3 regions of the Streptomyces luteireticuli genome follow, and region 3 is predicted to be linked to each of the others. Evidence: riboswitches for the same ligand, from Rfam matches in the RefSeq annotation. Region 3 holds a riboswitch; each other region holds the start of a gene.
What was found. Region 3 has a riboswitch for thiamine pyrophosphate ahead of thiC (phosphomethylpyrimidine synthase ThiC). Riboswitches for the same ligand answer to the same signal wherever they lie in the genome.
Positions count from the first base shown of each region.

Region 1: linked by a shared signal. The riboswitch ahead of thiO (glycine oxidase ThiO) and the one ahead of thiC (phosphomethylpyrimidine synthase ThiC) in region 3 are both predicted to bind thiamine pyrophosphate.
Region 2: linked by a shared signal. The riboswitch ahead of AB8735_RS27055 (thiamine ABC transporter substrate binding subunit) and the one ahead of thiC (phosphomethylpyrimidine synthase ThiC) in region 3 are both predicted to bind thiamine pyrophosphate.

Region 1 covers NZ_CP167927.1:2,637,447-2,641,503, reverse strand. The annotation lists gene AB8735_RS11130 (thiazole synthase) at 1-557, opposite strand, end outside; gene thiS (sulfur carrier protein ThiS) at 560-772, opposite strand; gene thiO (glycine oxidase ThiO) at 781-1,953, opposite strand; TPP riboswitch at 1,952-2,064, opposite strand; gene AB8735_RS11115 (NAD(P)/FAD-dependent oxidoreductase) at 2,192-3,394, shown strand; gene AB8735_RS11110 (Rv2175c family DNA-binding protein) at 3,813-4,057, shown strand, end outside.
Region 2 covers NZ_CP167927.1:5,984,766-5,988,822, forward strand. The annotation lists gene AB8735_RS27045 (phosphatidate cytidylyltransferase) at 1-782, shown strand, start outside; gene rlmN (23S rRNA (adenine(2503)-C(2))-methyltransferase RlmN) at 862-1,968, shown strand; TPP riboswitch at 2,004-2,108, shown strand; gene AB8735_RS27055 (thiamine ABC transporter substrate binding subunit) at 2,104-3,192, shown strand; gene AB8735_RS27060 (ABC transporter permease) at 3,243-4,057, shown strand, end outside.
Region 3 covers NZ_CP167927.1:4,438,176-4,442,232, reverse strand. The annotation lists gene thiC (phosphomethylpyrimidine synthase ThiC) at 126-1,928, opposite strand; TPP riboswitch at 1,923-2,057, opposite strand; gene AB8735_RS19750 (YibE/F family protein) at 2,119-3,624, shown strand; gene AB8735_RS19745 (hypothetical protein) at 3,669-3,869, shown strand; gene AB8735_RS19740 (SPFH domain-containing protein) at 4,039-4,057, shown strand, end outside.

The sequences.
Region 1 (4,057 bases), 1.8 Mb from region 3:
CCCGCGTCCAGGATCACCGGGACGCCGGCCCGTTCCGTGATGAGCTGGAAGTTGTGCGGGTTGCGGATGCCCAGGCCGGAGCCGATGGGCGAGCCCAGGGGCATGATCGCGGCGCAGCCCGTGTCCTCCAGGCGGCGGGCCAGCACCGGGTCGTCGTTGGTGTAGGGGAGCACCGTGAAGCCGTCGTCCACCAGGATCTCGGCCGCGTCCAGCAGCTCTATCGGGTCGGGCAGCAGGGTGCGCTCGTCGGCGATCACCTCCAGCTTGACCCAGTCGGTGCCCAGCGCCTCCCGGGCCAGCCGCGCGGTGAGCACGGCCTCGCCCGCGGTGTAGCAGCCGGCGGTGTTGGGCAGCACCCGGATCCCGTGCCGCTCCAGCACGGAGAGCACGGAGCCGCGCACCGCGGGGTCGAGGCGGCGCATCGCGACCGTGGTCAGCTCGGTGCCGGAGGCCAGCAGGGCCCGCTCCAGCACGTCCAGGCTGGGCGCCCCGCCCGTGCCCATGATCAGCCGGGAGGTGAACGGGGTCCCGGCGATGGTGAGGATGTCGTCGGCCATCGTCAGCCCCCCTGCACGGCGGTGAGGATCTCGACGCGGTCGCCCTCGCCGAGCTCGGTGGCGGTCCACCGGCCGCGCGGGACGACGTGCTCGTTGACGGCGGCGGCCACTCCGCCGCGCGCGTCGGTGAACCCGGCCACCAGCGCGTCCAGGGTGGTGCCGCGCGCGACGGCACGCTGCTCCCCGTTGACGGTGACGGACAGGGTGAGGCTCATGGTGCCGGTCATGTGGACTGCTCCTGGAGGGACGGAGAGAAGCGCAGGGGGGAGAAGGGAAGGGCCTCGGCGGGCGGCCGCCCGCCGGTCAGCACCTCGGCCATGACGTCCCCGGTCAGCGGCGCCAGCAGGACGCCGTTGCGGTGGTGGCCGGTGGCGGTGTGCAGGCCGGGCAGGGCGGTCGGGCCGAGCAGCGGCGCGTTGTCCGGGGAGCCGGGGCGCAGCCCGGCCGTGGTCTCGACGAGCGGCAGCTCGGTGATCCCGGGCACCAGCTCGTGCGCGTCGCGCAGCAGCTCGTAGACCCCGCCCGCGGTCACGGTGGTGTCCCAGCCGAGCTCCTCGGTGGTCGCGCCGACGACCAGTTCGCCGTTCTCGCGCGGCACCAGGTAGACCTGCCCGCCGCGCACCACCGCCCGCACGGTGCGGGAGAGGAACGGGCGGTACGCCGCCGGGACGCGCAGCCGCAGTATCTGGCCCTTGACCGGCCGGACCGGGGGCAGCACCTCCTCCGGCAGCCCGGCCAGCCGGCCGCTGAAGCTCCCGGCGGCGAGCACCGTCTGGCCCGCCGTCACCCGGCCGCCGTCGGAGAGCTCCGCCCCGGTGACCCGGTCGCCGTTCCGGACGATCCGTACGGCCTCGGCGCGGTGGAAGGCCGCCCCGGCCCGCTCACAGGCCGTCAGCAGCGCCCCGGTCAGCCGCCGGGGGTCGGTCTGGTGGTCGCCGTCCACCCGCAGCCCGCCCTGGACGCCGGGCGCCAGCATCGGCTCCAGACGGCGGCACTCACGTCCCGTCAGCCACTGCGTTTCCAGGCCGCAGCGCTGCTGGAGCAGGTGCAGCTCGCGCAGGTGCGCCCGGTCGTCCGCGTCGAAGGCGACGGCCAGCGTGCCGCAGGCGCGGTAGCCGGTCTCCCGGCCGGCGGCCTCCTCCAGCTCGGCGGTGAACGCCGGATAGCGGCGCGCCGAGGCCAGGTTGAGGGCGAGCAGCTCCTGCTCGCCGTGGTGCAGTTCGGTGACGGGGGCCAGCATCCCGGCCGCGACCCGCGCGGCGCCGCCGCCGGGCGCCGGGTCGGCGACCGCGACGGACAGCCCGCGTCGGGCCGCCCGCCAGGCCGTGACCAGGCCGATGACACCGCCGCCGATCACCAGGACGTCGTACGTACTGCTTCGGGCAGAAACATGCATGGGCGTTCGAGCCCCTCCCTTCGCCGGCATGACCCGGATCAGGTTCGTACGGTCGGAGGCCGTCCAGCCTCCCTCTCAGCCCGGTCCGTCCGGGCTCCCGCGAGTGCTTGTGCACCGGCCACCCTAGTACGGGCCGTCGACCGGCCGGAAGACGGTGGGTGATCGTGGAACGAGGAGTCCCTCGCTTTCCACGGAGCGGGGATGCCACAGTGATCGGGTGAGTGACCATGACCACCAGATGAACGTCGTTATCGTCGGCGCCGGCATGGCCGGGGTGCAGACCGCCGTCGCCCTGCGCGAACAGGGCTGGGCCGGCCGCATCCGGCTGCTGGGCGCCGAGCCCCACCAGCCGTACGACCGGCCGCCGCTGTCCAAGGCCGTCCTGCTCGGCAAGGCGGAGGGTTCCGCCTTCGAGGTCGACTTCGCCTCCCTCGGCGTCGAGGTCGAACTCGGCGTCGAGGCCACCGGGCTGCGGGCCGCCGACCACCAACTGGACACCGCGCGCGGCCCGGTGGACTACGACGTGCTCGTCGTCGCCACCGGCGCGGAGCCGGTCCGGCTGCCCGGCAGCGAGGACGTGCCCGGCGTCCATCTGCTGCGCACCCTGGACGACGCGCAGCGGCTGCGCCCGCTGCTGGTCGAACAGCGCGGGATCGTCGCCGTCGGGGCCGGCTGGATCGGCGCGGAACTCGCCACCGCGGCACGGGAGGCGGGCTGCGAGGTGACCGTCGTCGAGGCCGCGGACCGCCCGCTGGCCGGCGCCGTCCCCGCGGAGGTCGCCGCGCACATGACCGGCTGGTACGCCGACGCCGGCGCCCGGCTGCTCACCGGGGCGCGGGTGGCGGCGCTGGAGGAGGGCGCGGTCGTGCTGGAGGACGGGACGCGGCTGTCCGCCGACGCGATCGTCGTCGGCGTCGGCGCCCGCCCGGCGACCGGCTGGCTGGCCGGCTCGGGGATCGAACTCGCGCCCGACCGCTCCGTCGCCACGGACGACCGGCTGCGGACGTCCCTGCCCGACGTCTACGCGGTCGGCGACTGCGCCTCCTTCCCGTCCGCCCGCTACGGGGAGCGGCTCCTCGTCCACCACTGGGACAACGCGCTCCAGGGGCCGAAGGCGGTGGCCGCGAACATCGTCGGCGCCGGGACGGAGACGGACGAGGGCGTCTACGACCCCGTGCCTTACTTCTGGTCCGAGCAGTTCGGCCGTTTCGTGCAGTACGCGGGTCACCATGCGGACGATGACGAGCTGGTGTGGCGCGGCGATCCGGCGGGTGCGGCGTGGACGGTGTGCTGGTTGCGGGGTGGTGTGCTGGTGGCGTTGCTGGCGGTGGGGCGGCCGCGGGATCTTGCGCAGGGGCGGAAGCTGATCGAGCGGGGGGCTGTGCTGGATCGGGGGAGGGTGGGGGATGCGGGGGTGCCGCTGAAGGCGGCTGTGGTGTGAGGGTTTGCCCCTGGCCCGCCCTTTCACCGTTTCTTCCGGGGGCTCCGCCCCCTCGGCCCGGCACCGCGCTGCCGCGCGGTGGGGCGGGGGCTGCGCCCCTGCTTCCGGGGCTCCGCCCCTGGCCCCCGTTTGTCGCGGCTCCGCCGCTCGTCCTCAAGCGCCGGACGGGCTGAAATTCGCGCCCGGGCGCACAAACCAGCCCGTCCGGCGTTTGAGGACTCCGCCCGGAGGGCGGACGGGGTCCGGGGTCTCCCCGGAAGAAACGGTGAAAGGGCGGGACCGGGGCACACACCCAGCCCATCCGGCGCCTGAGGACAGCGCCCACAGGGCGCTCCAGGGGCCCCGCCAGGGCAGCCGGACGGCTCGCCCGGGTCAACCCGGCTACCGGCTGTCAGTCCCGGATGGCAGGCTTGTCCCCGTGACCGAGATTGACGCAAAGATTGAAGCTCTCGTACCCGCCTGGCTCACCCTCCCCGACATCGCCGAAAGGTTCGGCGTCGAGGTGACGCGCGTGCGGCAGCTGGTCAAGGAAGGCCAGCTGATCGCGGTGCGCCGCGGTGAGAACCGAGCGCTCCACGTGCCCGCCGAGTTCATCGGCGAGGACAGGATCGTCAAGGGCCTGGCAGGGACCCTGACGCTCCTGAAGGACGATGGCTTCAGCGA
Region 2 (4,057 bases), 1.5 Mb from region 3:
TAGGGGTGGGACTGGGCCTCGGCGCGGTCATCGTCGCCTCGCTGTTCATCTACAAGCCCGTCTTCCTCGGTGTGATCGTGATCGCCGTGGTCGTCGGGCTGTGGGAGCTGACCTCGCGGCTCGCCGAGCGCAAGGGGATCAAGGCGCCCTTGGTGCCGCTCGCCATCGGCGGTGCGGCGATGACCGTCGCGGGGTACGTCAACGGCTCCGAGGGCGCATGGGTCGCCATGGCCTTCACGGCGCTGGCCGTGCTGGTGTGGCGGATGACCGAGCCGCCGGACGACTACCTCAAGGACGTCACGGCGGGCATCTTCGCCGCGTTCTACGTGCCGTTCCTGGCCACCTTCGTGGCCCTGATGCTGGCCGCGGACGACGGTGCCTGGCGGGTGCTGACCTTCCTGATCCTCACGGTGGTCAGCGACACCGGTGCCTACGCGGTGGGCTGGCGCTTCGGCAAGCGCAAGCTCGCGCCGCGCATCAGCCCGGGCAAGACCCGCGAGGGCCTGGTCGGCGCGGTGCTGTTCGCCATGGCGGCGGGCGCGCTGTGCCTGCAGTACCTGATCGACGGCGGGCAGTGGTGGCATGGTCTGCTGCTGGGCCTCGCGGTCGCGGTCAGCGCCACGCTGGGCGATCTCGGCGAGTCGATGATCAAGCGTGACCTGGGCATCAAGGACATGGGCCGGCTGCTGCCGGGCCATGGCGGGATCATGGACCGTCTGGATTCGCTGCTGCCGACGGCACCGGTCGTGTGGCTGTTGCTGGTGGTGTTCGTAGGCGCCTGAGCTGCGGTTTTTCCTCGACGGGGTCCGTCGTCCACAGGACGGCGGGCCCCGTCCGCGCATCTGCGACACTGGATGCATCATGCCTAAGCCCGGAGAACTGACTTTCGTCGCCCCCCGCGGAGCCAAGAAGCCCCCGCGGCACCTCGCCGACCTCTCGCCCGCCGAGCGCAAGGAGGCCGTCGCCGCCATCGGCGAGAAGCCCTTCCGGGCGAAGCAGCTGTCCCAGCACTACTTCGCGCGGTACGCCCACGACCCGGCCCAGTGGACCGACATCCCGGCCGCCGCGCGCGAGAAGCTCGCCGGCGAGCTGCTGCCGGAGCTGATGACCGAGCTGCGCACCATCTCGTGCGACGACGACACCACCCGCAAGACCCTGTGGCGTCTGCACGACGGCAAGCTCGTGGAGTCCGTCCTGATGCGCTACCCGGACCGGGTCACCATGTGCATCAGCTCCCAGGCCGGCTGCGGCATGAACTGTCCGTTCTGCGCCACCGGCCAGGCCGGGCTGGACCGCAACCTGTCCACCGCCGAGATCGTCCACCAGATCGTGGACGGCATGCGCGCCCTGCGCGACGGCGAGGTGCCCGGCGGCCCGGCGCGGCTGTCCAACATCGTCTTCATGGGCATGGGCGAGCCGCTGGCCAACTACAAGCGCGTCGTCGGCGCCATCCGCCGGCTGACCGACCCCGAGCCGGACGGCCTGGGCCTGTCGCAGCGCGGCATCACCGTCTCCACCGTCGGCCTCGTCCCGGCGATGCACCGCTTCGCCGACGAGGGGTTCAAGTGCCGCCTCGCCGTCTCGCTGCACGCCCCGGACGACGAGCTGCGCGACACCCTCGTCCCGGTCAACACCCGCTGGAAGGTCCGCGAGGTCCTGGACGCGGCCTGGGAGTACGCGGAGAAGTCCGGCCGCCGGATCTCCATCGAGTACGCGCTCATCCGCGACATCAACGACCAGGCGTGGCGCGGCGACCTCCTCGGCCGGCTCCTCAAGGGCCGCCGGGTGCACGTCAACCTCATCCCGCTCAACCCCACGCCGGGTTCGAAGTGGACGGCCTCGCGGCCGGAGGACGAGCGGGCGTTCGTCGAGGCGATCGCGGCCCACGGCGTGCCGGTGACCGTCCGGGACACGCGCGGCCAGGAGATCGACGGCGCGTGCGGCCAGCTGGCCGCCACGGAGCGCTGAGCCCCCGCACTGGTACGGTGCATTCGCACAAATGAACATTCCGACAGGGGAGCGCCTCGGCGCTGAGAGTGCGGCACGGCCCGCAGACCCTCGGACCTGATCCGGTTAGTACCGGCGTAGGGAGTCAGCACCACCATGAACACCACCCTCCGGCGTGCCCTGGGCGCGGCCGCCGTCGCCGCGCTCGCCCTCCCGGCGCTCGCCGCCTGCGGGAGCTCCGGCGGCTCGAAGGAGTCCGACGGCGGCAAGACGGTCACCCTGGTCTCGCACGACTCGTTCGTCGCCTCCAAGCAGGTGCTCGACGAGTTCACCAAGGAGACCGGCTACAAGGTCTCCGTGCTCAAGAGCGGGGACGCCGGGCGGGCGGTCAACCAGGCGATCCTCTCCAAGAGCCACCCCCAGGGCGACGTGTTCTTCGGCGTGGACAACACGCTGCTCTCCCGCGCGCTCGACAACGGGATCTTCGCCTCGTACGAGGCCAAGGGCCTGGACCGGGTCCCCAAGGACCTCCAACTCGACGCAGGCGAGCACCGGGTGACGCCGGTCGACACCGGTGACATCTGCGTCAACTACGACCGCGCCTACTTCGCGGACCACAAGCTGGACCCGCCGAAGACCCTCGACGACCTGGTGAAGCCGGAGTACAAGGGCCTGTTTGTCACCGAGAACTCCGCGACCTCCTCGCCGGGGCTCGCCTTCCAGCTGGCCACCGTCGCCAAGTACGGCGACGAGGGCTGGCAGGACTACTGGAAGAAGCTCAAGGAGAACGGCGTCGAGGTCGTCGACGGCTGGGAGCAGGCCTACAACAACCGCTTCTCCGGCTCCGCCGCCGGCCGGAAGGCCAAGGGTGACCGGCCGCTCGTCGTCTCGTACGCCTCCAGCCCGCCCGCCGAGGTGCTGGACATGAAGGACAAGCCCAAGGAGGGCCCGACCGGCGTCGCGACCGGGACGTGCTTCCGGCAGACCGAGTTCGCCGGGCTGCTCAAGGGCGCGAAGAACGCCGAGGGCGGCAAGGCGCTGCTCGACTTCCTGCTGAGCCGGAAGTTCCAGGAGGACATGCCGCTCAGCATGTTCGTCAAGCCGGTGAACCCGGACGCCAAACTGCCCGAGGTGTTCACCGCGTACGGCGCGAAGGTCGACTCGCCCTGGACGCTCGCCCCCGAGAAGATCGCGAAGAACCGCGACCAGTGGGTCAAGGCATGGTCCTCGCTCGTCCTGAAGTAGCCGCACCGAAGGCCCGGGGGACCCGGAGGACGGCGGTCCGGCTCGGGCTGATGGCCCTGCCGCTTGCCTTCTTCGGGGTCTTCTTCGCCTACCCGGTCGCCGCGATCGTCTCGCGGGGCCTGAAAGCCGACGGCCGTTGGCAGTTCGGCCGGATCGGCGAGGTGGTCACCGACCCGGCGACCGCCCATGTCCTGTGGTTCACCACCTGGCAGGCGGCCGCCTCCACGGCGCTCACGCTGGCGCTCGCGCTCCCCGGCGCATATGTCTTCGCGCGCTTCGACTTCCCCGGCAAGGCGCTGCTGCGGGCGGTGGTCACCGTCCCGTTCGTGCTGCCGACCGTCGTGACCGGCTCCGCGTTCCTGGCCCTGCTCGGCCGCGGCGGGCTGCTCGACGAGCTGTGGGGCGTCCGCCTGGACACCACGGTCTGGGCGATCCTGATCGCCCACGCCTTCTTCAACTACGCCGTTGTCGTACGGACCGTGGGCGGTCTCTGGGCGCAGCTCGACCCCCGGCAGGAGGAGGCCGCGCGGGTGCTGGGCGCCGGGCGGTTCGCCGCCTGGCGCCGCGTGACACTGCCCGCGCTGGCCCCGGCCGTGGCCGCCGCGGCGCTCATGGTCTTCCTCTTCACCTTCACCTCCTTCGGCACCGTGCAGATCCTCGGCGGACCGCGCTACGCCACGCTGGAGGTGGAGATCTACCAGCAGACGGCCGAGCTGCTCGACCTGCCGACGGCCGCGGTGCTCACCCTGGTGCAGTTCGTCGCCGTCGCCGTGCTGCTGCTGGTGCACGCCCGGACCGTGCGCCGGCGCGAAGCCACTCTGCGGCTGGTGGACGCGCGCCGTACCGCGCGCCGGCCGCGCGGGGC
Region 3 (4,057 bases):
TCGGGCCCGAAGTCACAAATCCAAGTTGCGGCTTCGGGCCCGCCCGAACTGTAGCGGTTCTTTCCCCCGCTGCCTGCGGAAACGTCGAGACCATAACGTCCAGTTACGGTCTCGACAACTCTCACCTACTCCGCCAACGGCAAATACACCCGATTCCCCGCCTCCGCGAACTCCCGCGACTTCTCCGCCATCCCGGCCTCGATCTCGGCCGCCCCCATGTCCCCGCCGTGTTCCCGGCGGATGTCCTGCGAGATCTTCATCGAGCAGAACTTGGGACCGCACATCGAGCAGAAGTGCGCCGTCTTCGCCGGCTCCGCCGGGAGCGTCGCGTCGTGGAAGGCGCGGGCCGTGTCCGGGTCGAGGGCCAGGTTGAACTGGTCCTCCCAGCGGAATTCGAAACGGGCGTCCGAGAGGGCGTCGTCCCATTCCTGGGCGCCGGGATGGCCCTTGGCCAGGTCCGCGGCGTGCGCGGCGATCTTGTAGGTGATGACGCCGGTCTTCACGTCGTCACGGTCCGGCAGACCCAGGTGCTCCTTGGGCGTGACGTAGCAGAGCATCGCCGTGCCCCACCAGGCGATCATCGCGGCGCCGATGCCCGAGGTGATGTGGTCGTAGGCCGGGGCGACGTCCGTGGTCAGCGGGCCGAGGGTGTAGAACGGGGCCTCCTCGCAGATCTCCTGCTGGAGGTCGATGTTCTCCTTGATCTTGTGCATCGGGACATGGCCCGGGCCCTCGATCATCGTCTGGACGTTGTGCCGCTTGGCGATGGTGTTGAGCTCGCCCAGGGTCCTCAGCTCGGCGAACTGCGCCTCGTCGTTCGCGTCCGCGATGGAGCCGGGGCGGAGGCCGTCGCCGAGCGAGTACGTCACGTCGTAGGCCGCGAGGATCTCGCAGAGCTCCTCGAAGTTCTCGTAGAGGAACGACTCCTTGTGGTGCGCCAGGCACCACGCGGCCATGATCGAGCCGCCGCGGGAGACGATGCCGGTCTTGCGGCGGGCGGTCAGCGGGACGTAGCGCAGCAGGACGCCGGCGTGGACGGTCATGTAGTCCACGCCCTGTTCGGCCTGCTCGATGACCGTGTCCTTGTAGATCTCCCAGGTGAGTTCCTCGGCCCTGCCGTCCACCTTCTCCAGTGCCTGGTAGAGCGGCACCGTGCCGATGGGAACGGGCGAGTTGCGCAGCACCCACTCACGAGTGGTGTGGATGTTGCGCCCGGTGGACAGGTCCATCACCGTGTCCGCGCCCCAGCGGGTGGCCCAGGTCATCTTCTCGACCTCCTCCTCGATGGAGGAGGTGACGGCCGAGTTGCCGATGTTGGCGTTCACCTTGACCAGGAACTTCTTGCCGATGATCATCGGCTCGGTCTCGGGGTGGTTCACATTGGCAGGCAGCACGGCGCGCCCGGCCGCGATCTCCTCGCGGACGGTCTCCGGGGAGACGCCCTCCCGGAGGGCGACGTACTCCATCTCCTCGGTGATCTCCCCCCGCCTGGCGTAGGCGAGTTGGGTCACGGCGGCGCCGGAGCGCCCCCGGCGCGGCAGCCGGGGCCGGCCCGGGAAGACCGCGTCGAGGTTCCTGAGGCCGCCGCGCGGCGAGGTGTGCTTGATGCCGTCGTCCTCGGGGCGCACGGGCCGCCCCGCGTACTCCTCGGTGTCGCCGCGCCCGATGATCCAGTTCTCGCGCAGCGGCGCGAGGCCCCGGCGGACATCGGTGTCGACGGCCGGGTCCGTGTACGGGCCGGAGGTGTCGTACAGGCGGACGTCGCGGCCGTTGGTGAGGTGGACCCGGCGCACCGGGACCCTCAGGTCCGGGCGGGAGCCGGTGACGTAGTCCTTGTGCCAACCGATCTGTCCGGTCTGCCCGTTTCGCTCCCCTGCCTGCCCCTCGACGGACGGGTCGGCAGACGTGCGTGCGTCCTGCGTGGTCATGAGACCGTAACTCCCTACGCCGGCATTACCCGGTAACAGGTTCGGCGGTCGACGCAGCGGTTCCCGTACCGTTCGTACGGAGGTCAGCGCCCTCTCAGCCCGGTGCTCCGAGCTCCCGCGATTGCAAAGGTGCCACAACGCTAGCGCCTTCCCGCGCCGGAGGGCCAGAGGGGGTTGCGATGATCGGGCGATGAGCACCAGCGATCCACTGCCGCCCCCTCGGCAGCCCTCCCCCGGCCAGGGACGTCACGGCCGGGGGAACAACCGTGGGAACGCCCCTGAGGACGGCCCCGGGAACGGCCAGGAGCACGGCAGCCGTGGACACGGGCACGCGCACAGCCATGGACACAGCCATGGACACGGCCATGGGCATGGGCACGGGCATGGGCACAGCCATGGCCCGGCCGCGCCCGTCTCCGCGCATCTGCGCAAGGTGATCGCGGCCGTGCTGATCCCCTTCGCCGCCGCGGTCGCGGTGGGGCTCGTCGTGCTCTGGCCGGGGGGCGCGCCGCCGCACCAGCACACCGGCGTCGGCCTCGACCAGCACATGGAGTCGGGGCGCGTGGTGAAGGTGGAGGAGACGGATTGCGCCACCCCCGGTACGGGTCAACCGGGGCAGGCAGGCCGGCCGGGACAGGCGGGGGCGCAGGGACAGCAGGGGGCGACGGGTCCGGGCGCCGCCGAGCGGAGTTCCTGCCGGTCGGCGGTCGTCGAGGTCACCTCCGGTCCGGACAAGGGGCGTTCGTTCACCGAGGTCGTGCACCCCGGCGCGCCGCGGCAGTACACCGTGGGGCAGCGGGTCGTGCTCGCCTATGCGCCCAAGGCGCCGGAGAACCTGCGCTATTCGGTCACGGATGTGGACCGGGACGTGCCGATGGCCCTGCTGGCCGGGATGTTCGCCCTGGCGGTAGTGGTCATCGGACGGCTGCGCGGAGTCTTCGCGCTGGTGGCCCTCGCCATCAGTTTCGGGGTGCTGACGCTGTTCATCCTGCCGGCCGTGCTCCAGGGTTCGGACCCGCTGCTGGTGGCCGTGGTCGGCGGCAGCGCGATCATGCTGATCGCGCTCTACATGTGCCACGGCCTCAACGCCCGTACGTCCGTGGCCGTTCTGGGGACGCTCACCTCGCTGCTGGTCATCGGCCTGCTGGGGGCGGGGTTCATCGACTGGGCGCACCTGACCGGCAATACCGACGACCAGACGGGCCTGGTGCACGGCCTCTATCCGGGGATCGAGATCAAGGGACTGCTGCTCGCGGGGATCATCATCGGTTCGCTGGGCGTGCTGGACGACGTGACGGTCACCCAGACCTCCGCGGTGTGGGAGCTGAAGGAGGCGGACCCGCACGCGAGTTGGCGGAAACTGTACGGTGCGGCGATGCGCATCGGGCGGGACCATATCGCCTCTGTCGTCAACACGCTCGTGATGGCGTACGCCGGTGCGTCACTGCCGTTGCTCCTGTTGTTCTCGATCGCGGACAGCGGGGTGGGCACGGTGGCCACGAGCGAGGTGGTGGCCGAAGAGATCGTGCGGACGCTGGTCGGCAGCATCGGCCTGGTGCTCTCGGTACCGGTGACGACGGTGCTGGCGGCGCTCGTTGTCAGTGCCGACCGGCACACTGTGACCACGGGTTCCCGCCCCGCGGCGGGGGGCCGTGCGAGGTCCGGGGGAGGACGACGCCGCCGGGCACGGCGATGAAGGCGCGGCGATGAGGATGCGGCGACGTAGGCGGGGGGGCTGCCGTGATCGGCGAGTTGGGCAGGGTGACGGGTGCGATCGGCCCCGGGCTGGTCGGGGAGGTGATGCTCCGGGTGCGCGGCGGCGCCGAGGCGTTCCTGGCGTACGCGGCGGAGGAGGGCGAGCGCATGTCCCCGGGCACGCTGGTGGTGGTCGTGGAGCACCAGCCGCCGCGCACGGTGTACGTGACGGCGGCCTATCGCTGAACCGCGGGCGGCACCGGAGCCGTCGTAGCGCACGGGACGTGCGACGCACGGGACATGTACGGCAGCCCGTGGGTCCACGAGGACGAGGGGGGAACGGGACGTGTTCATCGGAATCCTGGCGGGGGCCGTGGTCGTGGCCGTCGCCGTCGTGGTCGGGCTGTTCAAGCTGATGTGGAGGGTCGCCGAGC